Linked DNA regions of Halotia branconii CENA392. The protein of the gene in region 1 interacts with the protein of each later gene in a pairwise test. Links are inferred from orthologs where the notes say so. Each region holds a gene or a part of one and is shown on either strand. Other genes may lie near its edges. The genes, in order: eno and rpe.

Region 1 (16,603 bases):
CACCGCCAGAATTTTTTGTCTCAGCAGATTCTTTGGCAAATTCTCGCTTCCAAAATACTAAAACTGGAGCGCCATCTGTTACCGCAGGAATTTTGGAAACGATACCTGTGGTAGTAGTCGTATCATCATATATGTATAATGCTTGTTGCAAATCACGAGCTATATAATCAAGTGCTGATTTAATTTCTTGCTCAGAGGTGACTTTTGCTTGTTCTTGGCGGTCAGTGTTTAAAACACTAATCATAAAACCTAATAACGGCGTGATTACAAGAAATGCCAAAATTAAAGCTACGAGTAATTCAATTAAAGTAAAACCACTATTTTTATTTTGCTTTTGAGAGATTTTTAACTGAACATTTAACAGCCATCTGAGTATATTCATTTTATTAAAGTTTATCCTTAGTAACGAAAACTGAGTTGTGAAATCATTTATGTTTGCTGGATAAATTATGGTTAACGACAACCACCAAGACGACCGCACAAAGAGCTATAAGAGCTTTGACCTCTAACAATTTCGGTTGTCATTTCTACTAGCGGTGCTTTGCGATCGCCTAATGCCCCAGTAAATGTTGCTGCTTTTTTTCCAGTGCTACTAGATGTTAGAGGAGCAGAACCGATGAAGGCATCTGAACGATATACCCTAATTCCCAAACGATAGCCTTGACCTTGATCAGGGTTGCTACCTGAAACTGCTAGCCGAATAGCCTGAATATAAAACAGATCGCTGGTACAGTCGGGATTAGCGATGCTGCTATTTTTGTTAAAGCAATACAAACCAGTTGTAGCTGTGGGAACCGCCGCACCACTAATTAAATAGTCACTGGTTGAGCTTGATACTGTTCTAGTTGTACTAGCAGCTAGTGTGGTGGTGATCGTTGGATCTGAAACTGTTTTAGACTTAATAGCATCAATGAAGGATTTAGCTGCTTCTGTTGCTAATTCAACGCGTCTAGCTTGCACACGGGTTGCTGTTGACATAACTAGAATAGGTGCGATCGCAGCTAGCAAAATAGTAGCCACAAGGATCGCCACCAGCGACTCAATAATGGTAAAACCAGACTCGCTGGACTTGACAGAAGATAATTTTTGTAGTGGATGTGAGTTCATAGAAATTGAAAATCAAAAATGGTACTAGTGGTCTGTCCAATTAATTAATTTTGAGGGGCTGTGAGATCCCCGACTTCTTAGAGAAGTCGGGGATCTGACCACCATCAGATATCAGAATTAATGCGATGAAAAACTATTATGGATGGAGTTTGCAGTCGCCAGGGCGTTCAGTTGCAGGGAGTGCAAATTTTAAACCGCTGCCAAAATAAGTAGTGTCTGGGGTATCAAATCCATCTGATGTTTGAGTTTGGACAGCACACAACAGAGTTTTCACCCAAAGGTCATCCCGACCAACTTCTCTGAAATATTCACTTGGAGGGTCTGTTGCTGGAATTACAAAGCGCTGAGCAAACAAGTCGGGGTTTTGGGCTAATAATGCTACATCAAAACCCCAGTTACGGTTGGGAGGCATATAATAAGGCGCTTCCCCAGCAGCAGTACTACCTACAGAAGTACTATCTGATGTATAACCAGGTCTTGAAGTATTTAGTGTTCTAATAAAAACACTGTTAATGGCAGTAGTAGAAAGAGCATTGACGTTAGAAGAGGTTGTAGCAGCAGTTGCTGCCCCTGGTCTGACAAGAGCTTGGTATGGTGCAGTAGCATAAATACTGCGTTTAAATTGGATAAATGAACCGCTGATATTAGCATTAACGCCATCCCAGTTTTCTAAGAAGCGCACAAAATTATGTAAACCCCCATTTATTTCATAAGTACTTGCACCCACACGAGCAGGAGTATCACCAGCCGCAATTATGAGATTAAAAGTTGTGTCGCTTGCTTTAGATAACCATCTAGTATTTTTAACGACGCTGGACAATGATCCTGCTAAACTGGCATAACCTTGATCTTGAGGTGCTGCGGTTGTTACCTGTAATTGCAAGACAGGTTCTAATAACGGTTGAAAATACTCATTTCTTGACAAAGACGTGAATGGTGGCGTTGTCGTCGTGTCTCCAGGAAAATCTCTAAACGAAGAATAATTAGGGGGTGACAGGAGAAGTGCAGTAGGATCTGGTGCTTGGGGATACCTGAAGAATAGACGGTAAAAATTAGAACCAGGAGTACTAGTATTAGTATTAGTGAAGTTGTATTTTATCTCGCCAGTGTTGAACGCTGGTGGACTAGTAGAAGTACTTGATGTGGTTGCAAACCATAAGGCATTAGGTGCTACGTCAGGTAAGCTAGCAGCATCTACCTTACTAGGTGTACCTGTTAGAACTACTGGCAATCGTTTTACTACACCTGATTTAATACCTAATGGAATGGGAGTAGCAGTAATACTTATAGCAACATTAGCAGCATTAACCAGTTGTCCAGAACTATTTCGTTTGAACGCAACCCTACGGGCAAATCTTCTAAAATTTGCCATCGCTGGCTGGGCAGTAGTTCCAGCCATAAGTTTGGTAGGATCTGCATCTATTGGGAGATTATGAGATTGTATTGTTCTATCACCGTCGTAACCAATATACCAATCATTTACTCCAGGCTCTGTTTTACATTCTGAAACTGGTATCTTGAAGCACATTTCCATTACATACTCTGGGAAATCTCCTCGGCGCTGAATAGGTGTGACGAAGTTATTTAAGTAAGAACTGTTATTGTCAGTAGCTGTAGGAGTACCTGTGTAGTAGGCATCACCACCAGAGTTAATGAAGAAATTCGATGAAGTAACGAAGTTGTTATTCCAGAAACCTGCCTTCAGTCGGTTGAGTACGGCATTAGGATCGTTAACTTGGTTATTCCGCAAGTCGTAATCACCCTCATCGCGGAAACCTTCGCGGAAGTTATTAGACAGCAAGGTAACAGCATCGGCAATAACTGATGCAGAACGCCAAGTTTCGCCTGTTGTGCAATTAGGTAACCTAGGGTCACTAGGGCGACAAGCAAAATCACGATCGCGATTTGATGCAGCGCGACTATAAAATTTACTATCGTAAGTAGCATCACTGGGAGCAGGCAAAAGATCTGTACCTTTAAATTCTTGTTTAGTGTGCAGATTAAAATTGCCTTTAACATACGCTGGCAAATCAGTTGCTAAAATTAACCCTTTTTCTTCTGCTCTATAATTGTTTTGGCGGCTCAAGTTACTGCCATTAATCAACATAACGGCGTTAGGGCGGCGTTCTGGATCAAGCCTGTAGTCACTGGCGCTGACGTTTTCACTGGTTGAATCACTGATATCTTTTTGAGCATCTTCACGAGAGGCATAGATAATGCCACTATTGGGTAATAAATATTCATTAGCCCATGTACCAGTGATTGAAGTTGTGCGAAGCAAATTTAAATCTATGACTGTGGCACGAATTTCTAATGGTTGACGCTGTTCAACTTCTAGATTGTAGTTTCCAGTTAATGCAGCACCTTTATCTATAGCCTTAATTTGTCTCGCATCAAGAAATGTAGTTTCTTGGATTGCACCATCAGGAATAACAGTAGCATTACGAGCTAAAGAGCCATCGGCAATGTTGATTGCACAGATAGTAGAGTCAATTGCTGATTGCTCAGATAAAGTAAGTTTGCTGGCTGTTGCTTTAGCTAGTGCTTGCCGTAATAGAGGATTAACAAGGCGACCGTTGGGAAATTTCAAGTTAGCTTGATATTTTAAGCGTTCTAGCAAATCTACACCAGTGTTTGCTACATCATCAGCATTAGCCGCAGTTGTAAACAACCCAGCGGTTAAGGTCTGTCCTCTAGTTACACTAGCAGATGTAGTAGCGGGAACACCGTAAACTAGCCCATTATTAGAAGTTGCTGCTGTTGTTGCATTAGTGGGGTTGTAGTAACTACTTACACAGGCTATTGGTGTTTGATAATCATCTGCTGTAGCCGCATTAGGAGCATAAGAATCACTGTTGTAGTGATAGACTGCTGTAGCACGCATTACCAAATCACCACGTTTTTGTTTACTCGCATCAAGAGGATCGGTAGGATCAGGCACTGACATCGGCATAGTGTCAGGCCAGACTGTTAATGCTGAAGCAATAGTAGGTAGTCCTGAACCTGTACGTCGATATACACCTGCACCTGTAATTACTCGTAATCCTCCAATTACATCAAGAGCATCAGCGCGGGGTGAAGCAGCGGCTATTTCCCAGAATCCGTCACGTCCAGTTACCCCCAAATCTGCCAACTGTTTAACGCTAGTAGTACGAGTGCGATCTTTAGTACTACTTGCCCAAGTCACACCAGCAGCTACGGTTTCAGGTTCTTCTTCTCCAACAAAAATTCCTTTTGTATCGTTCCACTTGAGTTCAGGTAAATTATTACCTACAATAATGCGATCGCCTAAATTTGCTTCTGTAACAGGAGAAGTAGCTACAGCATCCGGATCTTTAGCAGGTAGCTGTGCCGTATTTAGCGTTAGTGTTGTATTGGTATCTGTTGGATATATCCAGCTATCTGGTGGACGTAATCCGTTACTTCTTCCTGAAGCGTTATATCCTTGCAAAACATTTGCTGTAGTATAAGTACCAATGGCAGGTTTAGTAGGATCGTTATAAGGTACTTCTTTGAATGGTACGCGCCTAGTACGTTTTTTAAAGTAAATTTCTAATTCTTCCCGACGTACTTTATCTGAGTCTAAGCTGGGATCGGCTGTAATCCGTTTATTTCTCTTCTCTTCGACCTCTTGAGGATCAGTACTTGTAGTATGAATTAATTGTGCATTTACCAACAAGTCAATGCGTTGAGCATAAGCCTGACTGTTATAGGCAATTTCATTTGAGTTATTCGAGGTAGATTTATTTGTAGTTGCAGTTGTTGCTGTTGCAGGAGTATTATTCTCTTGAAACAAATCTACTTTAACTAACCCAAGGTCTGAAGCACTTATTGGTGAACTACCTGCGACATTACCACCAACAATTATTTTGCCATTTTCTCGCTCGTAATAACAAGAATATCTGCTACTGACCTGAAATAATCTAATCTCTTGATCACTTTTACCAGTCAATAAATTGCTATTGGTGAAAACGCGTCCATTCAAACGAAATCTAGGCCCTGGTGTGATGTCTAAGTCATCCTCATAAACAACAGCATTATTAGTAATAGGAACTTGGCTGCGGTCTTGTTGCATTTCTAAAGCCGAGAAGCCTTTATTACCTCGATACGGTTCATATTTGCTCGAATCGAGACTACCTATACTAGTAATAGGAACTGTTGCCGTATATACGAAAAAGCTTTTTTTCAATTCTCCAGTGGGTAGTTTATACCAACCAGAAGCGCCTACCAAGCTAGCGCTAGTTTCACCTGCTATATCACAGGCTCCACCTGCCTTAGCTGGCAACATAGGAGGAGTTCTCGCATCTAGCGGTATTCTCTTTCTAGTTTGAGTTGCACCAACTTGAGGTGGAGTCCGAAAGTTGATCGCGTAAAGAATAAAACTATCAAATTTACCATTATTATCTGTATCGGCAGGAAATTTCCAAGCTGCTTTTGAGTTTTCTTTGTTTTCTAAAGTATCAGGTTCTTCAATTACATTGTTTGCATCGATATCATAATTCAGGGTTATAGGAGTCTCGTCGCCCAACGTATAGACAGGAAGTTTAGAGATTAAAGTAGTGTAGAACGTTGTGTTTGATGGGACAGAACGTGGCAAAGTGGGGTCAGCAAATAATTCAGATATTTTTGCTTTAGCCCTTTCTAAAGCTGGTGTAGCGGCTTGCATTGTAACCTCATTCACCCGGACGTTACTTGCATTTTTTGCCCGTTCAAATGATCTAAATAAAATTGCTGTGGTCAGCAGTATAACTACTAGCGATACCATTACCACTGTTGGCAACACAAAACCAGCGTTTACCGAACCTCGCCGTCTTTTGGTAATAAATAAAGTTCGTAGTAACCAAACAATTTGCTTTTTAATTGCAGATACAATATTCTTATTCAGATATTTGAAGACTTGTTTGATTGTCTTGAATAGCTGGCGTTTTAAAGACATAGCTACTTTCCTGTCAGGTGGTGAATCGCGGACATATCATTTTTTGGCAACTAGAAATTTTGCCTGTAAAAACCACTTACAGACATAATTAAAAATTCTGTTTTATGTAACTATCTACCCTGTTGAACTAACTCCCCAATGCAATATCAAAACATCAAGAATGGTTTGCTTAAGTTATATCATTTGTTAAGATTTTAGATTTTCCGGAAAATACTGATTTTTTCAAAATTATGTAACTCCTATATGACAAAGAATAACTTCACATTAACTTTGCAAAAATGCATTTTACCTAGGTGTCAGTTTATGAAGATATAGTTAGCGGATTAAGCTTAAAGTACCCATTTATCAAGGAAATATATCAGTTGGTAATAGATAAAAATATGTACAGTCATCAGGGGGGCTTGTGAACAACAAGATCCCCGACTTCTTTAAGAAGTCGGGGATCTGAACCTCTATTACTTAGTTGAGAAGCTTAGTAATGATTTAAATTAATCCCAGCTTCTTTAGCCATTGCTTCTAAACCTTTGCTATCTAAGGTTTTGATTGCTTTGGTAGACAGTTTCATTTTTACCCAGCGGTTTCCGCCTGCCCACCAAACACGCTTTGATTGCAGGTTGGCATGTTGAAGGCGCTTGGTACGGCGGTGAGAGTGAGAAATTGCAAAGGCGTTGTTGGCCTTTTTGCCAGTTAATTCACAGCGACGAGACATAAGTATCTCCAGATGATGATTTTGGTACAGCCTTTCTATTTTAGGGCATCCCTTCGACTTCGCTCAGGGCAAGTGGGCATGGGGCACTTGTACTGAGCGTAGCCGAAGTATGGGGCATTGGGAAGAGTTACTACTGGACTAACACGACTAAAATGATGCAAAAAAATAAAAATGTAGGTTGGGTTGACGTAAGGAAATCCAACACTTTCATCCATGTTGGGTTGCGCTGCGCTTAACCCAACCTACGTCTTATTGTTACTTGCTGGCTTGTTCTGTGAGTTTGGTGAGTACTTCGTTTGAGCGTTCGACAAAAGATTTCATGCCTTCAGCGTCAAAACCTTTTTGAGACATCAGCGCTAAATCATAGACGTGTTGGCAAATCATGTCTACTAATTGTGATGTAGGTGACTGGCCATCACCTTGAATAATACTGCCTTGGTTGAGATTCGCCAGATTTTGAATCAGGGGATGGGCAGTATTTACCAGCAAAATATGGTCTTCAGGAAACTCTGCATTCTGCTGTTGCATCATGGCGTTCATTTCCCGGAGGCGGCGGAGAATCTCTGGTAAAAGTACCATCGCTGGTGGTGTACCTTGAGGATCTTCGGATTTTAAAGCCTCGGTACGGATATTTACCTTAGGTTTATTGAGGGATTTCTCAAATAGTTCTTTAATGACTTCACTACGGGTTTTATTAGTCTTGGGATCAACTATTTCCCCAGATTTGTCTTGTTCTAGCAGGGTGTTATCTAAGTCGGAGTCTACCCGTGTAAATTTGACATCCTGATATTCCCGTTCTAAGAAGTTGATAAAGTGGGTGTCGATGAAGGAGTCCATAAATAGGACTTCTAAACCTTGGTTTTTGTGCAGTTCTACGTAGGTAGCTTGGGTGGCTGCATCGGTGCAGTAAAAAACTCGATTTTCGTGGCGTTCTTTATTGCGTTCTAAGTATTCTTTGAGAGTGGTATATGGAGAAGTAGAAATTGGGGAATCACCAGCAGTGGTGACATCTTGCCAAGCGTCATCTTCGTTAGATTGAACTTGAACTGAAGCAGTTTCACTGTTTTTTAATTTCTCTGCTGTAGTACGGAAGATGATGATGTCTTCGATTTGTTTTTTAAATTTCTCGTCGTTGAGAACACCGAATTTGACAAATGTACCAAGGTCTTTCCAGGCACTGATGTATTGTTCGCGGTTATCGCGGTAAAGTTCTTTGAGCCTGTCGCCTACTTTTTTGGCTATGTAATCGCCGATTTTTTTTACTGTGCGATCGCCTTGCAATGCACTACGTGATACGTTGAGAGGAATATCGGTACTATCAATGACACCCCGCATCGGCATGAGAAATTGCGGGATAATTTCTTCGCAGTTGTCGCTGACAAAAACTTGATTGCAAAATAGCTTAATCTGACCTTTGGCGACATCGACATCGGGTCTCATTTTGGGAAAATACAAAATCCCGTTGATGATGAAGGGATAATCAGTATTTAGATGCACCCACAACAATGGTTCTTCTTGAAAAGGATACAAATAGCGGTAAAACTCTAAATAATCTTCTTGAGTCAAGTTATTAGAAGACTCCCGCCACGGTGCTTTTTGCCTATTTAAGACTTCACCATCCATTTTTATTGGTACTGGCATGAAGTCGCAGTAGGTCTTGACAAGATTTTGAATACGTGCTGCTTCTAAAAACTCTTCTTCTTCTCCTTGGAGGGTGAGGGTAATGGTAGTACCGCGAGTTGTGCGGGTTGAATCTTCGAGGGTGAACTCTGGAGAACCATCACAACTCCAGTGAATCGCTTGCGCGCCTTCTTGGTAGGAGAGAGTATCGATTTCGACTTTTTGCGCCACCATAAAGGAGGAGTAAAAGCCTAGACCAAAGTGACCGATAATTGGTTGGTCTGATTTGCCTTGATATTTATGAATAAATTCTTCGGCACTAGAGAAAGCAACTTGATTGATATATTTTTTAACTTCCTCTGCTGTCATCCCAATGCCATTATCGGTAATGGAAAGGGTTTTTTTGTCTTTATCTATGGCGATTTGAATCTCTGGCTCACCGATGTCTCCGGCGTATTCCCCGGCGCGGGATACCATATTTAGCTTTTGAATTGCGTCTACAGCGTTGGATACCAATTCCCGCAAGAAGATTTGATGGTCTGAGTAAAGTGACTTCTTGATAATTGGGAAAATATTCTCAGTATGAATACTGATAGTGCCTTGTTCTAGCATGATTGGTAATCTTCAGATGTAAGTATTTGAAATTATGGTTGTGGCATATATCCCACAGCCCTCCATTTTCAAAGGTAAACCTTAAGAAGACAAGAGGGCATGATACCACTTAGGATTTTAAAAGAATAGTTTAGGCGATCGCTCCTAATTTTCAGCATTGTTTGCCCCCTACTGCGATTCGGATTTCCCTACCTTTATACATTGAGTCTGGGAAATTTTTGCGAGGCGTTAGATGCATATAGCAATCCGATTTGATTAATGAACATATTTGCGTAGGGAGGGAACAGGGAACTCTTAACGGGGAACACTTCGGCTACGCGGTAGTTGAGCGCAGTCGAAACTCAGTGCATCGCAGGAAAAAAGGGATTTAGGGGTGTACTGAGTTTTTTCTCCAAATCAAATATGAGTCCTATATTACCTTAGTTAAGGCTGGTATTTAAGTATTACTACTATTTTTCTCTAATACGAAAAAGAGGTGATATGGATGAACAGGATCGATAAATTCTTGCTTAAGGGTTAATCCAGCTTTAGTAATGGAGTTTAAAATTCGCTTTTTGGGATATCCTTTGAGTCCAATTTCCCAGTAGTGCTGATCTGACATGGGTTTGCTACTCCAGAATCTTGGCATTTTCATTAATAAATATCTTGACCTTTGTATATAAGAAAATCTCAACTGGAGTGCAAAGAATTGCGTATTGTAAGGCAATGAAATCACCAAAAACTTTTTAGTTACTTCTGCAAGGTTTTTGAGGGCTTGTTCTGACTGTTCATAAGGTAGGTGTTCTAAGACTTGGAATAGTACAATTGCATCAAATTTGTTTTTAGGTAGTGAAAAGTCAGTTGTAAGATCTAAAACTATATCTGGATCTAATTTAGGGTCAACATCAGCAGTTGATACTTGGTAGCCATTTCGTTTAAGGATATCTGTTAAGAATGAGTTAAAAATCCCAATTTCAAGAATGTTGTTTACCTGACTACCAAGAGAAAATATTAGCCGCAACTGGTGATGATAACTGATGAATCGATCTTTGGATAAATACTCAGATTTTCTCAGGTCTAACGATGTTATTAATTCCATAAAAATTACCTGTCTAACTTGATGAAATGACCAAAATGGTGGGTATTACGTTAAATTCTTCCCCAAAAATTAGTTCAAGTAACATGACAAGCAAATTTTCATTACAGTTTTGCGTTTAAAAAAGAGGCATTGCTGAATCTAGGGATGAAATTTGTGTTGAGATCTAAAACTCCTTATTTTCTTTGCGCCTCTGTCTTGAAAAGTTTCCTACGCCGGGAAACCCGGCTTTCCTGCGGAACGCTTACGCGAACGAGGAACTTTTCGCTGCGCCTCTGCGTGATAAAAATCATCCCGCATTTATGCAACGTTCAAAAAGAAATGTTTTTAAACGCAGAGGAACACAAAGGTTAATTGAAATACCTATGTCGTACTTTGTGGAACTGAGACTTTTACTGATAGTTTTTTACTAAAAGTTAGACCTTGTTCTCCTTTATCAATTACGATTGTATCTCCAGAGATAAAGGTATTCTCTAATAATTTGGTGGCGATCGCATTTTCGACTTCTCGCTGAATTGCGCGTTTGAGAGGACGTGCGCCATAAACTGGATCGTAACCTGCTTCGACGAGGTAATCACAGGCGGCGGCGGATATATCAAAGGAGATTTTTTGCTCTTGCAGGAGATTTTCTACCCGTTTGAGTTGAATGCGGATGATGTGTCGCATTTCTGAGCGACTGAGTGTATGGAAGAGAATGATATCATCTACGCGGTTGAGAAATTCAGGGCGGAAGTGCGAGCGCAGGGCATCTGTTACTCGTTTTTGCATCATTTCATACTTGGTATCATCACCAGATACATCTAATATGTATTCGCTACCGATGTTACTAGTCATCACAATCACAGTGTTACGGAAGTCTACTGCTCTACCTTGAGAGTCTGTAATTCTACCGTCATCTAGGACTTGCAATAAAATATTAAACACATCTGGATGCGCTTTTTCGACTTCATCTAGCAGCACTACCGAGTAAGGGCGGCGGCGAATCGCCTCAGAAAGTTGACCACCTTCTTCATAGCCAATGTAGCCTGGAGGTGCGCCGACAAGGCGAGAAACTGAGTGTTTTTCCATGTACTCGGACATATCCAGCCGCACTAAAGCATCATCAGAATCAAAGAGAAATTGAGCTAAAGCACGAGCAAGTTCGGTTTTACCTACGCCAGTTGGCCCCATGAATAAAAATGAACCAATGGGACGGCTGGGATCTTTCATCCCGGCACGGGCGCGACGAATTGCTGCTGAGACTGCGGCTACGGCTTCTTGTTGTCCAATGACTCGTTGATGCAAATGACTTTCGAGTTGCAGCAATTTTTGCCGTTCTGACTCTAAAAGGCGATTAACGGGGATTCCTGTCCACTTGGCAACGATTTCGGCAATATCGGCTTCAGTGACTTGTTCTCGCAATAGGGTAGAACCTTGGCTTTGAATTTCTATCAGTTTGGCTTCTTTAACTTCGCGATCGCGCTGCACTCCTTCTAATTTGCCATACTTCAATTGAGCAGCTTTATTCAAATCATAAGCGCGTTCTGCCTGTTCGATTTGCACCCGCAGGGCATCTTCTTCTTTTTTCAGGGTGCTGATAGCTTCTAATAATTGTTTTTCCCCTTGCCATTGCTCGTTGTATTCCTGCTGTTTGACCGTTAAATCGGCGATTTCTTGCTCGATTCGCTCTAAACGCTCTTTTGTTGGGGAAATACTTTTTTCTTCTCCAGCTAATGATAGCTTTTCCATTTCTAGCTGCATCAAGCGGCGGTCAATGGTTTCTAATTCTGCTGGTTTGGAGGTAATCTCCATTTTCAATTGCGCGGCTGCTTCATCTACTAAATCAATGGCTTTATCTGGTAAGAAGCGATCGCTAATATAACGCGCTGACAGAGTTGCTGCTGCTACTAGTGCCGAATCAGAAATTTTGACGTTGTGATGAACTTCGTAGCGTTCTTTCAAACCCCGGAGAATGGAAATAGTATTTTCCACACTCGGTTGATCGACAAATACCTGCTGAAAGCGGCGTTCTAGGGCTGCGTCTTTTTCAATGTGTTTACGAAACTCGTCTAAGGTAGTAGCCCCAATGCAGCGCAGTTCTCCCCGCGCTAGCATTGGTTTGAGTAAATTTCCGGCATCCATCGCCCCTTGTTGACTTGAACCAGTACCGACAACGGTGTGTAGTTCATCAATAAATAAAACAATTTGACCGTTCGATTCGGTAACTTCTTTGAGAACTGCTTTGAGACGTTCTTCAAATTCTCCTCGCAATTTTGCCCCAGCAATCAAACTACCAATATCTAAAGTAATTAGTTGGCGATTTTTTAAAGATTCGGGAACATCACCATTGACCATGCGCTGTGCCAATGCTTCAGCGATCGCAGTTTTACCTACTCCTGGTTCACCAATTAAAACTGGATTATTTTTGCTACGCCGTGATAACACCTGAATGACTCGTCGAATTTCATCATCCCGGCCAATTACTGGGTCTAATTTTCCAGCTTTGGCTTGTTCTGTCAAGTCCCTGCCAAATTTTTGTAGAGCGTCATAGCGGGATTCTGGGTTTTGATCTGTCACTTTTTGGCTGCCACGTACAGTTTTAATACTAGCTTCCAGCTTGATACTATCTGCATTCAAGCTTTTGAGTACCCGTCTGCCGATGCGATCGTCCTCAGCAAAAGCCAAGAGAATATGTTCTACAGAGATGAAATCATCTTTCATTTTCTCCCTAGCTTCTTCGGCTTTGTCTAGCATCACGTCTAAACTGCGACCAAGATATAGCTGATCGCTTTTGCCCACTTTAGGTTGACGTTGAGTAAATGCTTCTAGTTGTTGTTGCAAGCGGATGGGATCGATCTCGGCTTTAGCCAGAATACGGATTGCTAAACTAGTGGGTTCTTCTAAAAGGGCAATGATTAAATGTTCAACATCTAGTTGCTGTTGTTGATATGCACGGACTATATCCTGAGATTTCACAATTGCTTCCCAGGCTTTATCAGTAAATTTATTAGGATCTGTAGGCTGCATCTTTAGAAATTTGAATGTGAGATTTTAGTTTTTGAAGTTTAGTGTAAAGATTTGGTATTTTTTATTTTGCTATGGGGGTCAGTGGTTAGTGGTCAGTGGTCAGTTGTTATTCTTTTCTGCACAAAACTTTGCCAGTATCACTCCCCAAATAATTATCCAAACATGATCAGCATATATTCGCTTGTATCTGCGGTTGCAGTTTGGGGCTAGGAATAGGTGAGAGTTCGACTCATTACCTATTCCTTAATTTAAAACGAAAACACGGTTATGAGGTTACTTTGCTAGATAGTGCTGTGGAAATTTATGGTTACGATCACTCTTTAATATGCTGTCAAAAAGTAATTAATTTAACCACAAAGACACAAAGGACACAGAGGTAAGAGGTTAAAAAAGTTTTTTTCACTTCAACCTTACCCTTTTACTTTTTCCCGTTCACGGCTTTCTGCTTCTAATGAGGATTTAGCCAATTGAATTAGTTCAACTTTATATCCATCTGGATCTTCTACAAAAGCAATTACTGTTGAACCGTGTTTCATGGGGCCTGGTTCGCGTGTAACTTTACCGCCTTGATTCCTGATTTCTTCACACGCAGCGTAAATATCATCTACACCAAGAGCAATGTGACCGTAAGCATTACCCAATTCGTACTTTTCTACTCCCCAGTTATAAGTGAGTTCTAGTACTGTATTGTCGCTTTCATCACCGTAGCCTACAAAAGCTAAGGTAAATTCTCCTCCTGGATAATCTTTTCTCCGCAGTAATTTCATTCCCAGGATTTCGCAGTAAAATTTCAAGGACTCTTCAAGGTTGCCCACTCGCAGCATTGTGTGTAGTAATCGCATATTGATCTTTTCTCTGTACTCAGTTCACTTTATCTATAAACATTTTACAAAGCTTAAAGTCCCAAGGTTAAAAATCTACCGAACCTCAATACAGCAAGTTGCCGCATCATTTTTACTGGTTAGTTGACTTTTAACCAAAAAATAATTCAAAATCCAAAGTCCACGCATCCACCATCGATTTACTTAAACTCTGGAAATCTTCTTTAATCTCAGCAGACAGAGTGGATTAAACACCTATGCTAGCGATTAGGCTCAGCAACTGGAATTGTACGTAACCAACACAAACAAGGATAAACGACAGATGAATAATATTCTAGATACTGCCATTGAAGCGATCGCAGCCCGCGAAATTTTGGACTCGCGGGGTAGACCGACAATTGAAGCCGAAGTACATTTAGCTAACGGTGTTGTGGGACTAGCACAGGTTCCCAGTGGTGCTTCGACTGGCTCTTTTGAGGCGCATGAACTACGTGATGGCGATAAAAACCGTTATGGGGGCAAAGGGGTACTTCAAGCGGTCAAGAACGTCCAACAGGCAATTGCTCCAAAGTTATTAGGCTTGGATGCCCTTGACCAAGAACTAATCGACCGCACCATGATTTTTCTCGATGGTTCGGCAAATAAATCAAATTTAGGGGCTAATGCAATTTTGGCGGTTTCTTTAGCAGCGGCTAAAGCTGGGGCTGAATCTTTGGCAATTCCTCTATATCGTTATTTGGGTAGCCCTTTAGCGAATTTGTTACCAGTACCGTTGATGAATGTGATTAACGGTGGGGCGCACGCGTCAAACAACGTGGATTTTCAAGAATTTATGATTGTTCCCATCGGCGCGCCTTCTTTTAAAGAAGCATTGCGTTGGGGTGCAGAAGTGTTTGCCACTCTTAGCAAAGTCTTGGATGATAAAGGTTTACTGACTGGCGTAGGTGATGAAGGCGGCTTTGCTCCTAATTTGGAATCTAATCAGGTAGCTTTAGAATTATTGGTGGCTGCCATTGAAAAAGCTGGTTACAAACCAGGGTCACAAGTGGCTTTGGCGTTGGATGTAGCAGCTAGTGAGTTTTACAAAAATGGGCAGTATGTCTATGATGGTAAGCCTCATGCCCCCGCTGAGTTTATTGATTACTTAGGGCAATTGGTTGAACAGTATCCCATTGTCTCAATTGAGGATGGGTTACACGAGGAAGATTGGTCAAGTTGGCAACTGCTTACCCAGAAGTTAGGTTCGCGGGTGCAGTTGGTAGGGGATGATTTATTTGTGACTAATGCCACTCGTTTACAAAAAGGTATCCAAGAGAAAGCAGGTAATTCCATTTTGATTAAACTCAATCAAATTGGTTCTTTAACGGAAACCTTAGAAACAATTGACTTAGCAACCCGTAACGGTTTTCGGTCAGTAATTAGCCATCGTTCTGGTGAAACAGAAGATACCACGATCGCTGATTTAGCTGTAGCCACCCGCGCCGGTCAAATTAAAACTGGTTCACTTTGTCGCAGCGAACGAGTTGCAAAATATAATCGTTTACTACGAATTGAAGATGAACTAGGCGATCGCGCCGTTTATGCTGGGACTGTAGGTTTAGGGCCAAAGTAGCTAGGGGCTAGGGGAGTAGTCAGATCCCCGACTTCTTGAAGAAGTCGGGGATCTCGCAGCCTCTCAAAGTATTAATTGATATAAGAAGAAATTACTTAATAAAGTAAAAAATTACTCTTGCTATCGATTCCATATAAGTTTTTACTATTAAATGTATATGCCAGATACTAGTGAACTTACTGGGGTGTAAGATTGTACAAATCAAACTAACCCACAAGCATCTCAAATGTTTTTGGCAAACACTTAAGCTTTATACCGGAAAACCATGAACACAACTTGGCCAGGAATAACCCAGTTGATAGACAGTGGTTTATCGATGAGGGTACAGCAATTTTTGGCACAATCGCCAAGTATGCAACTGGATCAATCAAGAGCAAACCAAGGAATCGATTATGTGCAAGGAACCATTCAACAGATAATTCTGTTTATGCCCCGTTTATTAGGGGCTGTAGCAATTTTACTAGTTGGTTGGTTAATAGCAGCGATCGCCGCAGCAGTCACACGAGGTATCCTAAATCGCACTAATATAGATAACCGCATCGCCTCTGGAATCACAGGCCGCGGCAGCAGTGGAGAACTTCCCCAAGTAGAGAAACTCATCTCCGGTTTAGTATTTTGGAGTGTTATTCTGTTGACGGTTGTAGCTGTTTTACAGACACTACAACTGGAAGTAGCCTCTCGACCTCTGAATAATTTTCTCGATCAACTTGTTGGCTTCTTACCCAGGTTCGTAGGTGCAGCAATTTGGTTGGGAGTTGCTTGGTTAGTCGCAACTATTGTCAAGCTAGTGACTATCAGCGGTCTACAAGCAGTTAGATTAGATGAACGTCTCAATCAAGAAACACAAGACACTACTCCTAATCAGGTGTCTTTGAGCGAGACAATTGGTAATGCCTTGTATTGGTTCATCTTTTTATTGTTTCTAATCCCGATATTAGATACTCTGGGACTGCAACAGGCATTACTACCAGTACAAGTTCTAATTACCCAGATTCTCTCAATTCTGCCCAACATTCTAGCGGCGACGCTAATTGCTACAGTGGGCTGGTTCATAGCTACTGTGGTGCGGCGAATTGTTACCAATTTATTAGCAACAACTGGAATT
Region 2 (16,537 bases), 410 kb from region 1 along the record:
ACCAGACTTGTGGCAGTGCGATCGCTTGCTTATATCCACAGCAGAGAAATTATCACACCTCTGTTGAGTGTAGTACAAGATGACCAAGCAGAAGTACGCGCCACAGCATTAGAAGCCCTCAGCAGTTTTCATGATCAACGTGTACCACCAGTATTATTAAATGCCTTGAATGATACATCTGCCATAGTCAGACGTACAGCAGTTTTGGGTTTAGGTTTTCGCCCTGATTTATGTACAGAATTAGATTTAGTGACAGAACTGCAACCAAGACTTCATGACTTGAATCTTGAGATTTGTTGTGCAGCGGCGATTGCCCTTTCTCGAATGCGTTGCGACGAAGCTACCAAGCATTTATTTGAGATATTGGTATCACCCCATACACCACAACTGCTACAACTAGAATCCATCCGTGCTTTGATTTGGGTAGAAACACTATCTGGTTTGAAATATTTACAAAAAGCCCTTGATCAAAGTACGTCACAGACGGTTTGGCAAGAAATTGTTACAGTTTTGGGGCGAGTACAAAAACCGCAGTTAACCACACCAGCCGCAGAAATTTTAATGCATGTACTGCGATCGCAGCATCCAGCCATCAAAATTGCCAATATTAAAAGTGCGATTGCCCTGTCTTTAGGGCAGTTAGGCAATATACAGGCAATTAAGCCATTAATTTTGTTACTAGCAGATCCAAATCAAGTAGTGAGACTACACGCGATCGCAGCACTGAAAAAACTGGATGAAAAAGTCGCCCATCAACAATTGCAAGACTTGACAAATGACCCCACACTTAGATCAGAATTGCAACAAGGAATAGCGATCGCCCTAACAGAATGGTAAACTCTCTCTTCCCCATGCCCCATACTTCGACTACGCGGTAGTTGAATCTCGACTACGCGGCAGTTGAGCGTAGTCGAAACTCGATTGCCGCGCAGCGCTGCACTGACTTGTACTGAGCGTAGTCGAAGTAGCCTGTCGAAGTGTCGAAACTCAGTACAAGTGTCCCATGCCCCATGCCCTTTACCGAGACTCAAAAAAGATATCTTTTTGTTGTAACCAATCTTTACCTACTTGAATACTGATATCCGAGTCGAGATTGCCAGTGCTTTCTACGCGTACATCTCCAAATCCTAAAGAATTGCGGATTGATTCAGCACTTTCACCATCTCCTTGCTGAGCAATAATATTAGTAACTTCTAAAGGTTCACTCCAAGGTTTAGATATATAAACATTACGATAGCCAGCTCTTTCTAAGGCTCTCAGCAAGGGTCGCAGTTGAGAGCGATCGCTACCTGTGCTATCTTGAATAGCTACCCGTAAAGAACCTGGGTCAGTAAAATGTGGTATTTCGCTGGATGATTCTACAGATTCTAAGCCAAAATATTGAGTCATGAGTTTGGCAATACCACGTCTGCTGGGTAGCCAATAGCTAGCATCATACTCGTTCTTTTCGCTAAAGCGACCTGGCAGCATTAACATTTGCATATTTGAGCGATTAGTTCGCACTCCAAAACCCACTAATGCCACTAATTCCTCAACTGTTAAATTGGTATCAATGTGTTCTTTAACTACATTAAGAATTTTAGGTAATTGAGCCACAGTTACGGGGTTAAGGGTCTGATCCATCAAAGCCCGCAGTACCATTTGCTGGCGCTGAATCCGCCCAATATCTCCTAATGCATCATGGCGAAAACGTAATAATTGTAGTGCCTGATCACCATTGAGGTGCTGCTTACCAGCCTTCAAATTAATATATAGATGCTGGGAATCATCTTGGTATTTCATGTCTTTGGGTATATAGACTGTCACCCCACCCAAAGCATCAATTAGTTTGCCTACTCCCAAAACGTTGATTCGGACATAGCGATCAATTCCTACTCCGCCCAACAAATTACTGACTGTTTTAGCAGTCAAAGCTGGCCCGCCTTCTAGATTGGCAGCATTAATCTTTCTTGTACCATGCCCTTCAATTTCTATGCGGGTATCTCTGGGAATAGAAAGCATGGCTACTTTTTTTGTCTCTGGATCAAATTTGAGCAAAAGCATCACATCCGAAAGACCATCAAAAGAGTTGACCTGGGGTAAATATTTCAGGTCTTTGGTTTCAGCAGGAGGATTTTGAATATCTGGTGGTAGTACACTCATCCCCATAACTAAGAGATTGACGGGGCGAGTTAATTCCGAAAATCGCAAGCCACCACCAGAAATGCGATCGCCATCAAAAACTGCTTCGTCTTTAGCACTTAGCTGGGCTTGCTGCAACGGTGTACTAGTCAAAGAAACAGCTAACAGCGCCCCTGCTGTTGCTGATACCATTGCAATACCACTCATACCCACCCAAAACCAAAGCCAACGTGCTGATTTTGAGGTCGGAGAATTTTTGTCTTTGGAATTGGGAGTATTTGACAACTGGTTTCCTTCCACCGAAGTTCTTTGAATGGTCACAGATTTCCTCACACTTAACTGAATCAAATTCGGTAAATTTGCAGACTAAAAATAAGATGCAGACAAATTAACTCATAATAGTTAACTTTTAATGAATTTGGCTGAGTTGTTCACTATTGTTTCAACTACAACACTTTTAGCAGCATTTCCCCATTATTTGTGGCAAATTTGGAGATGTTGTCTTGCAGTATGACAACAATAAGGCAATTTGACCAGATCTAGTAGTAGATAATCTGTTATTTATAAGCATTTAAGTAAGAATACTAATCTAGCGATCGCTTGTAGAAATTAAGGTCAGTATTTACCCAGTATACGCTCGGCAAAATTGCTAAAACCCGGTAAACGACTAGATTTACCCTGAATAATGCGAAACATCAACCAGACACTCACTAAAAAATAACTAGATGTGAGAAAGCTATTGAGAATTAATAAACGCAATGTGAAAAATGCTGAATTTTCTGCACCAGTTGCTAACAAAAAGTAACCCAACAACCAAGTAAATGCCAGAGTAATAGACAGACGACTCACGATTAGTTGTTCCCGACTACCTTGATGGCGATAGAGAGTCCACAAAGATGGAAAAAATCCAATTACTGGAATTAAATACAACAGTAATTGTCTTTTTGATGTAGCTGTATTTTGACTGGATCTTAAAAATTCGGGATGGGTAAAATTATCTCCTATTGCCTTATTTTCTGCGTCTTCTTGTTCTTTTGTCTCCATTTCACTACTGCCTATATTGCCAATTGATTCAAAATTGTCCATTGGGATGAGTCTAATCCTAAACTAGAGGGATGAAATTTGGTGATGTAGTTAGAGATAATAAGCTGTAAACCAAGATTTAACTTAGTTCTATCCCGCAATCGGCTAAAGATGCAGACACGCAAGCTAGTCAACTGGTGGCAAACACTCACACCAATAGCTCAAATCGGGGCGATCGCTTTATGCGCTCCACTATTAGTTCTCAATGGCTGGGCTGTTTCGGCAATTTTTCATTATTTTCACTCTCTAATAGTCATTTTAGTCGGAGCCTCAGTTCTAGCATTTCTGCTCAACTACCCTGTTACCTGGATGGAGCGTCAGGGTGGAAGACGAGAGCAAGTCGCTATTCTAGTCTTTTTGTTAGCTTTATCGGTTTTATTGGCGCTGGGTGTAACTCTGTTTCCCTTAGCCCTTACCCAAGCTCAGCAATTGGTGGCTCGTTTACCTGAATTGATTGACTCTGGACGCTCTCAGTTAATGATGTTAAACGAAAAAGCAGAAATTGCTGGCTTACCAATTAATCTTGATGCGTTGGTGGTGCAAATTAACGATCGCGTCAAGGGACAACTACAAGCGATCGCTGGACAAGTTTTAAATCTAGCTGTTGTCACATTCACAAGCTTGCTAGATTTTCTGTTGACGATGGTTTTGACTTTTTATCTTTTACAGCATGGAGGTGAACTCTGGCAGAGTTTAGTAGAATGGCTTCCTACTAGATTTCGCGCCCCTTTCTCTCAAACAGTACGTCTGAGCTTTCAAAACTTTTTCATCACCCAGCTGATTTTGTCTATTTGCATGGCATCAGCGCTCATTCCCACTTTTTTATGGCTGAAAGTGCCATTTGGCTTGTTATTTGGCTTAACTATCGGCATTATGGCCTTGGTTCCTTTTGGTGGCTCTGTGGGTATAACTCTCACTACTTTATTAGTGGCACTGCAAGATTTTTGGATGGGAACCAGAGTTTTATTAGCAGCCGTTATTGTCCAGCAAATTTTAGAAAACATTATTGCCCCTCGTATTTTAGGTAGTTTTACTGGCTTAAATCCAGTTTGGATACTCATTTCTGTGTTGACAGGAGCCAGAATAGGGGGACTTTTAGGTGTGATTGTGGCTGTACCAACTGCTGTAATTATTAAAACTGCATTAACTGCTTTACGTCCTCAAAAGTTAACTAATGAAGCAGACGAGAGCATGGCCACTGAAGAGATAACTACACCCGTTAAATCAGAAGAATCTGCCAAAGCTGAAGCCAAAAAGAATATGAATGTTTCGGAACCAACGTTACCTTAAGCAAGTTCAAAATCAATCTTCGTTCGTAGTCAGGACTAAAGTCCTGATTTTAGAGATTATTGGATAGAAACGAACCGCATAGACGCGTCAGCGGCTTCCCGCAGGGTAGGACGCAAAGCACACAAAGAAAAGGTATACAGCGTTTCTCGGTTGGGTATAGTACGTCTTTTAAGAAGAGAGGGGCTAGGGACTAGGGATTAGAGACTAAGGAAATGTACCTCATCCACATGAAATTTGCTGTAAGAGTTCCTGAAAGTTTTTGTGTAACTTTCTACTGAGGCTCTACTATTGCACCCATAAATAAAATGCTCCCTGTTTGATTATCTCTAATTGCACAAAAGAAGGGGCGATCAACAATCATCCGAAATGGTTCTGGTTTTTGTCTTAAAGATGTCGTCACTACTCCTACCGCCGTAGCTGCTGCTGCTTCCGTACCTTCTTCATTCACTTCAACAAAAGTTTTATGCTGAACTTGGCTAAGGCTTAAATTTTTACCGATGCCGGAAAAATTGGCTTTGTTAGTAAAAGCTTCCTCCATACCCAAAGCTTTTAGCGCGTCATTGAGTGTAACGTTGTAGTCGGTTTGAAAACGGGGTAAACGAATAAAGCCTTCCTGCTTCTTAAATTGAGACATCCATTTTTCCCAGTTCTCAAAATTTAAGTTTTGGTAGAATGCCTTGAGATTCGAGTTTTTTTGCGGCAAAAAGATATAGAAGCTGATTTTGCCATCTTTGCCATAAGGTAAACTAATTGCCTGAAATTGCTCGTTTTCGTAGTATTTGTAGTCACCCTTCTGCGACATCATTGGGTGCTGCTTCTGCTTACCAGATATAGGATAGAAGGGATATTCAGCAGTTTGACCTCGATCAAATTCGTTGCTCCATTTCCCTTTGAAATATATGGCGTTAATCAGAAATAGCACTTGTTCGGGTGGAATCGTTTCAACTATTTTGTTGATTTTACCTTGTGTACTCTCATTAACCCAGTTATTGATGGTGCTGGGAGCTGTAGCATTTTGAAAGTCTAAATTTGTCACCTTTGCTTCATAGAAATCCTGGGTTTTCTGGAGAAAGTCTGGCTGTAAGCTAGTATTTTTGTTCGCCCACAGCGAGTTAGCAATTGTCAGTTGCACTTTTTCATCAGGATTTTCTAGCAGTTTTTTTAATGCTGTATAAGCAGAGTTGATGTCTTGGAGATTCATACCCTGAAATTGCAGGGTTTTAGCCATTGCCTGTTGAGTGGAGCCACTAGCACCGTTGTAAGCTATGGTAAGGGCGATCGCTACACTCGCAGGTGAAACAAAAATGTTCTTTTGACTACTATCTTTTTTGATAATTTCTGAATACAGCTTGAAGCCAAATTGATTATTAGCATTCACAAGCTTTGTATCAGGGGTCATTTTTTTTTTGTAACGGAGACTCCGAGCGAGGTGGTTCAGATTTCACTAGCGCATTCGTACTCGCGCTGTTATTGATCTGAGAACATCCTAATACGCCTAATAAAACAACACTAGCTGCTGCTAAAACGTAACGTCTTCCTAGACTCACACCATAACGTCTTTGCAAAAAGTTTTCTCTTACACCACTCAACTTTTGCCGATTCATTCTGTCACCTCGCTTACAAAACGTTTTTAGCTATTTGTAAAGTTTGACGCTAATTGATGTGTCAATTGTTAAATATTGCCTTGATTACAGCAAAAATATTCGATGGTTACAGTTTTGGTAACAGTCAGCAGTTGGAAGTAATAAAAGGGAACTGATGCAGGTTAGTGATTCCGGCTTATTAAAGCTAATTTGTGAAGTGATTTGATTGGGAATAATGTCTAAAGTTTTGAGTAAATGTATTGTAAACTACGTATTGCTTAAATGAGCAAGTATTTTATGTTAATAACCATAAATAAATCTAATGTTTGTTTAATACATTTTGTGCTTGTTAAGTTTTTTGGTTGTGTGCAATACACTCTTAATCGGAAAAATAGATTAAGGACTAAGGTCTGTTTTTAAGCGCAAAATAGATTTTATTGTAGGTAGATTGTAGGTTGGGTTGACGTAAGGAAACCCAACATTTGCGTTGTTTTGTTGGGGTTCGCTGTGCTTAAACGCCACTTTCTTCAACGGGGGGAACCCACGCACAGAAATCGCTCCCAACCTAATTGTTGTATATGCACATAATAACGAGAAGAGTATGTAGGGTGAAACCCCATATTTAAACAGTACGAAATATACCTTACTAAAACGAGAAACGCCATATTTACTTCAATTAACAGGAACACTCCACCAAGCTAAACCATAAGGTTGAGTTGTTTCGTTGACTTGTTGGCGAAACTGAACCCTGATTTTGTAACTCCCAGTAACAGGAACGGGACAGAAAATATGTTCTGCACTATCAACTGGACTAATTGAAGAACAAACAGTAGCAGCATCAGAATTTTTCGCATCAGTTTTGACTAAATAGAGGTCAAGATTATTCAAACCGCGATCGCGGAAATTTTCGTTAACATCAAATTGTTGATTTTTATTTTTATCGTTTAACTCGACTAACCTATCCCAAGTCAAGGTGACAGCAACAAAACTTCCTTGCTTTAACGGTTTAGCTAATAAATATTCTGCCGAAGTTCCAGCATTAACTGTGCGATAATCCCAACCAATGGCAGGTACAAAAACTGATGGTTGCCATTGACCAGAACTAAATTGCTGATAAGCGCGAAACGCATTTAAATGACCTGTTCCCATTTGGGAATCTAAGGGAATTGTGGCATCTTTGTAAGCATCAGAAGCTAACCAATCTAGGTTTTGTTTATCAATGAGCGTCCGCGTCATTCCCAGCCGTAAACCATCGCCGCTATCTTGAATTTTTTCTGCTGAATTGAGTAATACAGCTTTCATTACTTGATGACGACGACTATCAATGCTCCAATTACGTTGTTTTGTCCGCATCTGTCGGTCGCCAAATTCTTGTAATAAGGCAACAGTAGCGGTAACTTGAGGCGTTGCAAAACTTGTACCTGTGACTTTGTTTAATTTGCCATCTGGATTGAGCAAGGGAATATTATTACCAGGTGCTACTAAACTAATGGCACGTCGTCCATCAAGATTAAACTCCTTACCAGCTAAACGACCACTGACTCCTTGGTTAGCACCCGCTAGATTAGAAACGTCAACTTTATTAAAAATTCCTCCTCGGCGGGATGAAAAAGCCACGTTTATACCGTTAAAATTATCTGTAGGGATAGGAATACCTCCTTTACCTTGGTTGCCTGCGATCGCATACACAACATCATGAAAGCGACTAGACCAGTCAACACACAATGTTAGTAAAGCTTTACCGTCCAAAGTCGCTTCTGGCCGCGGATCACGATTAAGAGATTCACCAAAGCTAAAGTTAATCGCTCGAACATCACCACCATTTTGTGAAGCTATATGCTGTGCTGATATACATTCTTCCGGCTGACCCATGTTTTTTGTAGAACCCACAGCAGACGAATATAGTCTCGCTCCAGGAGCAACTCCAGGTACAGCTTTGTCTTGGCTGACCATAACACCAGCAACATTGTAAGCGTGGGGGTCAACACCGCTATTAGACTTGGCTCGTCCATTACGCAAGAACACACCAGCTAAGGATACAGCACGATTTTTAGACACAGCTTTATCCCAACCAAACATTCCTGGACGACCAATTTCTACCTGACCAATAGCAATCTTACGACCAGTCAAATTGTAAGGAGGTTGGTGTAGTTTTAAAACATCAATGCCGTTAGTTCCTAAGAAACTTTGTAAAGCTGAAGCCAGTACTGGCGCACTTAAACAAGAAGTACTCAATCCCCAAATTATCCAGCTTAGTTTTTTAGTCATTTGATTAGTAGTTAGGAATTAAGAGTTATAGAGTTAAGAGTGAGAAGTTAAGAACTACTATTCTCCTTCATCTATTAACTCTGACAAAAAAGACGGGATCAAAGTTATGAGCGATCGCGCAATGTTTTGTTACAATGCTTACAGACGAGGACGCTTACAAACCCACTAACCATGACCCAAAACCTATCTAAAAAGCCCATTGTCATTGCTCCATCTATCCTATCAGCCGATTTTAGTCGTCTGGGCGAAGATATTCGCGCCGTAGATGCAGCAGGAGCAGATTGGATTCATGTTGATGTAATGGACGGTCGTTTTGTACCTAATATTACGATAGGCCCTCTGGTTGTGGAGGCAATTCGTCCAATTACAACAAAACCACTGGATGTCCACTTGATGATTGTGGAACCAGAAAAGTATGTAGAAGGTTTCGCTAAGGCTGGAGCTGATATTATTTCTGTACACTGCGAACACAACGCTTCGCCACATCTGCACCGCACCTTAGGTCAAATTAAAGAGCTTGGTAAGAAAGCTGGAGTAGTACTTAATCCTGGTAGTCCTTTAGAGCTAATTGAATATGTTCTAGAGCTTTGTGATTTAATACTGATTATGAGCGTCAACCCTGGTTTTGGCGGTCAAAGCTTTATCCCTACGGTAGTACCTAAAATTCGCAAGTTGCGTCAAATGTGCGACGAACGCGGCCTTGACCCTTGGATTGAAGTAGATGGCGGGTTAAAGGCAAACAATACTTGGCAAGTGTTAGAAGCAGGAGCTAATGCAATTGTGGCAGGTTCAGCTGTATTTAACGCTAAAGATTATGCTGAAGCAATTACAGCTATTCGCAACAGCAAGCGTCCCTCGCCGGAACTAGCAAAAGTTTAAAACAGCAAGTATCACTAGGATTCAGATCCCCGACTTCTTTGAGAAGCCGGGGATCTTGTTGTTCGAGATTAATCTTTTATCTACCTATTCTTGCCCATTGAGTTACTTTCCAAATGGTAAAAAATAAGGCAGCAGAAACTAAAGCTCCAATATTCCATTTCACAGAATTTTTGAGTAAATTCAGCCGCTGAGTCGATTGATTTGCTTGTGCTTGACTCTTAATTTGTTCCTTAGCTTTAGAGACTTCTAATAAAATTTGGCTTTTTAGTTCTTGAGGATTTTTAGCATTTGTTGAGCGTCCCTGACTCTTTAAAAAATTATCTATTTGTTGTGGTGTAGCTTGCTGTAATCGCTTTTCTACCTGTTCAGCCTGAGACATTTGTTGCTGGGATGCTGTATTGATTTGAGCATAACTTTGTCTATTGAGTCTGACAGTGTTACCAACTCCTAAAGGAATCATTAATAAAAACAACACAGCCAGTAATAAACTAAGCCAAGAGAAAAATTTCAAAGTCAGAAATTCCCATCTGGCTCGTGCATGTAGTTCTCCATAAAATATCAATGTTAATCCAATCAAAGGTACTGGTACTCGTTCAACTAATGCGCCGAAGGTTTGAAATTCCCAAGAGGGATTCATCAGTCTCAATGGAATTAACATCTCTATGATGTCAAATAAAGCTAGTAGCAATAGACCATAGCCCAAAATTCTCAAAAGAGTCATTGAGCTTACTTGGCTAAAAGCAAATTCTTGTAGCTCTTGTATTAAGGGGATAAATTTATCGCTACTTGATTTTGTCATGTTCCTAGAAAAATATAAAAAAGGGGATTGATTGATATTAAAAATTGGACAAAACACTAGACAGTTATGAAGATTGAAAGATATAGAAAAAATGAGTTTATATATACAAACTCTGTATAGTCTTTGGGACTTACACACAAGTTATGGAAGAATAAAACCGCAGAGGCAAGGCAGCGCGGTCATGGGGAGGCAGTCCGTTGGGCGGGTTCCCCGACTTGTAGGAACTGCCGTGGTTTCCTCCATGAGCGACTGCCGCGCGGAGTACGCTGAGGAATAAGAGTTTAAGAGATACTTTGCGTAAGTTCTGGTCTTTACTTTTTTTCAATTATTTTGATATTAAGAAACAACATCATAGTTTCTCACTTTAGGGGAAACTATGCAAATAATATTTTGGGAGCGTCTCGCTTCTTCTGATTTTGGCTTTTTTATAGGCTGAGTTTGTAAAATCCTAATAAATACTAATACAATACTGCCTAAGGTTATAGCTAAAAATATAATTCGCAGTTTTTGCCATAAATACATAGCCTTTAAGACTCCGCAATATCTTGGTTTTTTGCTTCCTGCTGCCGAAGCATGAAAAGGTAAAATAAACCAAACATCAGTACCCCAAATATCCCAAATAGTCGAGAGCCATCCCCTTCATGCCAATAATCAAATGCCTGGGTATTTTGTTGAGCAATGACTATTGCTAAGACGGCTACTCTTACCCCATTGATAATAAATGCTGAGATAACAGCCACAATTGGTACGATAATTAATTTTTTACGTTCTAAGGGAAACATTAGCAAACAAATGACGGCGATTCCTAATAAATGACTAATTAATTCTGCACCAGAGCAGCCACTATAAACCTTGATACTTCCTGTTGGCAAGTTTATATAAATTCCTTTAAGAGATACTTCAAAACCTGAATACCAAAGTAATAAAGCCGAAAATTTGGCAGTTAATGGGGAGATATCTATCGGATAAGATAGTAATAATTTTGGTATACCAAGAAAAAACATGATTGTGAGTTCTTGCCAAAACTGTTTTAATTTCTTGAAACTAGAAGCGAGTAAAGCAAGACCTAATGCAGAGATAAAGGGTGATATGTGAGTGAATATTCCCAGTAACTTACCATTAGTTAAAGTGGCACTTTGCCATAACACAAAAGCAATAATTAATCCACCTAAAAAGCTAGAAAAAATATCACTTTCTAAGGTTAAGCTTTTGTGTTTGTCATTAACCATAGAGGCTACAGCTAATAAAAACAGAACACTCATGCCTAGATGAGAAGGATCTCCAGATCTCCATGTGATGGTCAGGAGAATTGCAATTAAGCCTCCTCCTATTCCTAGTAGCCAGAACTGGGTATTTTTTAGTGGTTTAATTGCAAATTGGGCAGCTTTCATATAAATATACTTGAATTAAACTCCTACCAAAATAAATACTGTTGAGGAACTTAGAGTTTTTGCAAGCGATCGCTCATCTCCAAAGTCTACCTTTAAATCAGCTTTTACTACCTACTCTGGTTTTTGTTATCCTCTGAATTTATAGATATTTAAGTGCAATACCTTACTGAATCTCTTTCATTTTTGCCAATACTTTTTGATAATCATTCGCCTTTCCTTGTTGCTTATAAAGGTCGGCAGCTTTTTGAAAATCTTGACGCGCTGCTTGATTGTCTTTTGCTTGAACCTGGGTAAGACCTCGATAATAGAAAATATCGGCATCTTCAGGCTTAAGTCGAATAGCTTGGTTGAAATCGGCTATTGCTCCTTTGTAGTCTTGCTGTAGAAAGCGGATTGACCCACGAAGTTTGATCGCCTCACTATCTTCAGGCTTGAGACGAATAGCTTCACTCAAATCGGCTATTGCTGCTTTGTAGTCTTTTTGTAGAAAGCGGACTGCTCCACGAGCTTTGATAGCCTCAATATCTTCAGGCTTGATACGAATAGCTTCGTTGAAATCGGCTATTGCTCCTTTATAGTCTTTCTGTTGAAAACGAATTTCCCCACGGTTCTTAAAATTACTAGCATCTTCAGGGTCAAAACGCACAGCTTCGTTGAAATCGGCTAGCGCTCCTTTTAAGTCTCCTTGTTTAGCACGGAGTGTTCCTCGAAGTGAGTAGGCTGTGTCTTCAATGTATTCTGGATTCAAACGAATTGCTTCGTTTAAATCAGCCATCGCTCCTTGTAAGTCTCCTGTGCCAATACGTGCTGTACCTCTGGCAAAGTATGCCCAAGAACCAGGATTCTTTTGTACAAGTCGGTTTGCTATTTCTAATGCTTCTGGGAAACGCCGCGCTGTGGCTAGCATTATACTACGGAAGATCTGAATGCCACTATCATCAGGGTCTAATTTTGCCGCTTGGTTAAAGGATTCCAACGCATCTGAATATCGTTCTAAATTTGCAAGCATCAGTCCACGCAAGCGCCAAGCAGGAGAGAATTTTGGCTCAATTTGTGTGGCTTTATTAAAGGAGTTCAAGGCTTGTTGATATTCTTCATTAGCTATTTGCGTGAAACCACGTAAATACCAAGCTTGGTAAAAGTTAGGTCGAAGTTGAATTGCTCGGTCAATAGCTTTTATTGCTTCCTCTCGTTCTTTTTTTCCGAATGACTCACCTTGAGAATTGAGCGCCACTTGCCAGCCGTAATTGAGCCAATCAATGGCATCTGCATTATCTCTAGGTTTTTTTATTTTAAATAAAGCTTCCAGAATTGATTTTGTTTCTTCGGTAGTTAGTGGCGGTGGTGCAGTATTCTCCACTCTCAATATAGGAGCCATGCCAACTGACTGCGACCAGCGAACAAAGCTACTGATGGGTACTCCCAAACTTAAACCCAATGTTATCAAGCGTCTTTGCCCAGCTTGATCTGTAATTTCTTCGAGTTCTGATTTTCCATGAATACCAATGACGCGCCCACGGATATCTAACACAGGGCCACCACTCATTCCTTGCTCTGTAAAATTGGTATATGTTAGTCCATATCCGTAACTCAAAGATAAAGAGTTTTTCGCTACAAAAGACCCAATTTGTTTTGATGCAACATTCCCCGATGTAAACTGCCGCTGTGTATCTCCGTTTCCGGATTTTAAACCTGTCCACCCAGAAACAAAAATAAACCCATCATCTTTAACTATGTCGTAGTTTGCTAAGGTAGCAACCCGGTAATTTTGGTCGCTAGTAAACTGTATGAGTGCTAAGTCCGTCTCTGGCAAGGTTTTGAGGTTGCTATTATTTACCTTGATTTGATATTGCTTGCCATCGGGGGTTATTACTTCTAAAACAGTGCGATCGCATTTTTGTGATCCTCTAACTACGTGTTCCGCAGTCAGCACACTGTAAGTGTTTCCCTGTTTGCTAACAATTACTCCCGACCCGCTGCACTCCCGTAAAGTTGGTACATCTATTCGCACCGTAATTTCTTGGGCAATGTTGTTGACTTCGTTGGCGATCGGGGGCAGATTTGAAGTGGAGGGTATGTTTGCTGCCGGCAAAGATGCTTTAGAAGTGTACTGAGGAGCCAAGCGAGCCAATGTTTGAATAGGAATCCCCCAACTATAACGGCTCATTAAATCTTGCAGAGCTTCAGTCGGTCGAGAACCATCTTCATATACATAAGGATTACCCCAAAGAGGATAGGCATGGATACCATTAATACCAATTATTTGCCCCCGCCGATTCAGTATCGGGCCTCCACTCATCCCCTTTTCGATTTCGTTGCTATATCCTATTTGGTATCCTTCCTTGAAAGCTTGCTTTGGTATTAATAACACTCGTCCTGTTTTGAAAATAAACCCCTGAGACGGAAATCCGGCTGCATATATTGGTTCATTAACTGCTACCGTTGCTAAGTTTCCTAGAGGAGCTACAGTATAGTTAGCGCTAGCCCGGAACTGCAACAAAGCTAAATCTTTGCCTTGAAAGTTGACACCCTTAACTAAGCTAGCTGCGTATATTTTTCCGTCTTCTGTCTGGATTTTAGCAGTAGTTCCAGATTCCAAAATATGCTGATTAGTAATAACCGTATAAACTTGGTTATTCTTTTTAAGTACAATTCCGGAGCCACTATTTTCTCCAGATAAAATCTTGACGGTTATTGATTGAGCCAGACGTTTAAGTTGTTCTTCAGATAGCTGAGAGGTTGGTTGTTGAGCAGAAACTTTGGGGGATAACATGCTCAAATTAACAACTTGTATAGGCAACATCAACAATGTACCCATCCAGGCAATTAGAGCCAATGAGCGTTTATACATTAATTTTTGTCTCATGTTGCTTAATATTGCATTGTAAATATATATACAACTGTTTCTATTGACCCTGCACTTAGCTAATTGTTACCCTGTAGTTCTTTCTTGTTCAGTAAGGCATTCATGTCGATGTATATCTGAGAAGAAGCATCTTCAGATTGCAGAATTGGCCCACGAGCTTTATAACCAATTTCGACAAGGTTTTGAAGTACTGAACTTGCGTCGTGATGCGACTTGAGTGTGAATAATAATTGACTACAAGGGCCACCGTATTGACTAGCAGCACATATAACTGCTTGTCTCCCAGAAATTCCTGTTGTGAGGTAATTTAAGATGCCTTGTTCATAAGCACTCTGAAATCTGGTAGATACTGCTTGACACCGTTTTTGTGGAGTATAATTGCCTAAATTCTTCACCCAGCGAATCACAGGAATCTTTTGATTATTATAGTTTTTGGCAAATGTAGTCCATATACCGTTATCGCTTTCACAAAAGTAAGTTTTAGCTTCAGCTTTACTGGGTGCAATTATGGTAGCGACACTACCTACAGCAATTACACCAGCTGTTAGCACCTGCAAAAATAACTGAGGTTTCATAATTTGGTAGTTTCCGGTAGTTTTACTGAGAATATCATGAAAATATAGATAGATACTATGTATTTACCATTAAACAAGAATCACATTATTTAAATAATGTAAATATTTATTTAAAGGCAAAAAATAAATAATTTTTCGGAAGTAGACTCTGTTACTGCAAATGATTTAAAGATAGGATTCATATTTGATTTTTGAAAAAACTCACTCAGGAAATTATTATTTTTTCTGTACTCTGTTTCTTACCTTTACCATAGCTATTGAAATAAACCTCATAAACTCCATACTTTTTATCTATTGAGAATATCGTTCGTTGATTCTTCGACTGTGACTCAATCGAGCGTAGCCGATATGTTCAGGATCAAGGCTAATTTTCGACTACTTCGACTTCGCTCAGTACAAGTGCGCTCAACTGCTACGAAGCCAAAGTCTTGACTTTTGACTTCTGCAAAGCGGTTGATTTATTACTTCACCTCAAATGACTTAATCATTGTTTGAGCAATTGACAAATATTCTGAATATTTCCTGACATCTGCTGTATAAGTAATAATATATGCTTTATTATTTTTGACCATCCAAACTTGAAGGCGTTTAATATTAATTCCTTCTTCTTCAAGAGTGTAAACAATTCGATAAGCTGGTCTGTTGGCTATTTGAGTTTTACCTTCTTCGATAATTTTTGTATTTGCATTAGACAACTTAATCCCATCAAGAAAAAACTTAGTAAATTGCTCTAAATCTTGATTATTTTCTGGTAAATCTTGAACAATTAAATTAACGTTTTCTTGATAAGGATCTGAGTCACCTTGTTTTGGTGAAACAAATTTAACTAAGTTACCAGTTATCCGATCAGGAGTTACAGTTTTTTGCCATTGTGGAAGATATTTAATCTGAATGCCATAGACTGTATTATTATAAATTTCCAAATTACGAATATCTGTTTTTAAGATGAAGATAAAAGCAGTAATAGTTACTGCACTAGCTATTCCAACACCAATAATTACTTTCCATAAAAGCGATTTTGTAGGGGAATTAGTTGATTTTAAACTTTGTAAGGCTTGTAAAACTTCTGTCGCCGACTGATATCTTTGGCGAAAGTCATACTTGATCATTTTGTCTAAAATGTCTGCAAACTGTGGGCTAACTTGTGCGTGGTTACGCCAGACAATCTCGCCTGTAAGATGATCTTTGGGTAATTGGTTAACCTTTATACCAGTAATAGCTTCAATACAAATAATTCCGACTGCATAAACATCACTACATAATCTCGGCTGACCCTGACCCTGTTCGCTGGGCATATAGCCAGGTGTGCCAATTAAAACTGTCGTTACCATTTGTCCCAGTCCGTTGACTGCATGAGAACTTATTTGTTTGACTGCGCCAAAATCAATTAGTACTATCTTGCCATCTTGTTGACGGCGCATTAAATTCGAGGGCTTAATATCTCGGTGAATCACATGATGCTGATGGACAAACTCTAAACCTTCTAAGATATTTTGCAATAAAGCAATTACCTTTTCTTGACTCCACCGATTATTTTGATTGATTTCGCAACTTAAGTCATGTCCTACAATCAACTCTTGAACTAAATAAAATTTTTGGTCTTCTTCAAAATGTGCCAACAAGCGCGGAATCTGGTCATGACTACCTAAGCGGTTAAGAACTTTAGCTTCATTCTCAAATAG

The links.
Region 2: the proteins of eno (region 1) and rpe interact in binary tests that used the Escherichia coli proteins (3 or more experiments, as listed by UniProt). The link is inferred for Halotia branconii CENA392 from one-to-one orthologs.

The regions. Positions count from the first base shown.
Region 1 is NZ_CP124543.1:2,218,967-2,235,569, reverse strand. The notes cover bases 13,401-16,353. They hold eno (phosphopyruvate hydratase), read left to right. Parts: upstream 13,401-14,208; coding sequence 14,209-15,498; downstream 15,499-16,353. Other genes in these bases: QI031_RS09830 (mechanosensitive ion channel), read left to right, coding at 15,764-16,353; gloA (lactoylglutathione lyase), read right to left, coding at 13,476-13,907. Also shown: hormogonium polysaccharide secretion pseudopilin HpsC, read right to left, coding at 1-382; hormogonium polysaccharide secretion pseudopilin HpsB, read right to left, coding at 454-1,107; hormogonium polysaccharide biosynthesis protein HpsA, read right to left, coding at 1,244-6,043; rpmB (50S ribosomal protein L28), read right to left, coding at 6,516-6,752; molecular chaperone HtpG, read right to left, coding at 7,008-8,984; QI031_RS09850 (methyltransferase domain-containing protein), read right to left, coding at 9,421-10,062; ATP-dependent chaperone ClpB, read right to left, coding at 10,423-13,065; more of QI031_RS09830, read left to right, coding at 16,354-16,603. UniProt on the Escherichia coli protein: Catalyzes the reversible conversion of 2-phosphoglycerate (2-PG) into phosphoenolpyruvate (PEP). It is essential for the degradation of carbohydrates via glycolysis.
Region 2 is NZ_CP124543.1:2,624,475-2,641,011, reverse strand. What follows is about bases 7,484-10,370. They hold rpe (ribulose-phosphate 3-epimerase), read left to right. Parts: upstream 7,484-8,516; coding sequence 8,517-9,224; downstream 9,225-10,370. Other genes in these bases: hpsJ-A (HpsJ-like protein, cyanoexosortase A-associated), read right to left, coding at 9,301-10,023; QI031_RS11520 (S8 family serine peptidase), read right to left, coding at 7,484-8,345. In the rest of the region: QI031_RS11545 (HEAT repeat domain-containing protein), read left to right, coding at 1-837; QI031_RS11540 (LCP family protein), read right to left, coding at 1,018-2,442; QI031_RS11535 (hypothetical protein), read right to left, coding at 2,737-3,207; QI031_RS11530 (AI-2E family transporter), read left to right, coding at 3,316-4,494; more of QI031_RS11520, read right to left, coding at 6,750-7,483; crtA (cyanoexosortase A), read right to left, coding at 10,551-11,414; QI031_RS11500 (serine protease), read right to left, coding at 11,578-14,265; QI031_RS11495 (COP23 domain-containing protein), read right to left, coding at 14,340-14,855; QI031_RS11490 (serine/threonine-protein kinase), read right to left, coding at 15,317-16,537. UniProt on the Escherichia coli protein: Catalyzes the reversible epimerization of D-ribulose 5-phosphate to D-xylulose 5-phosphate.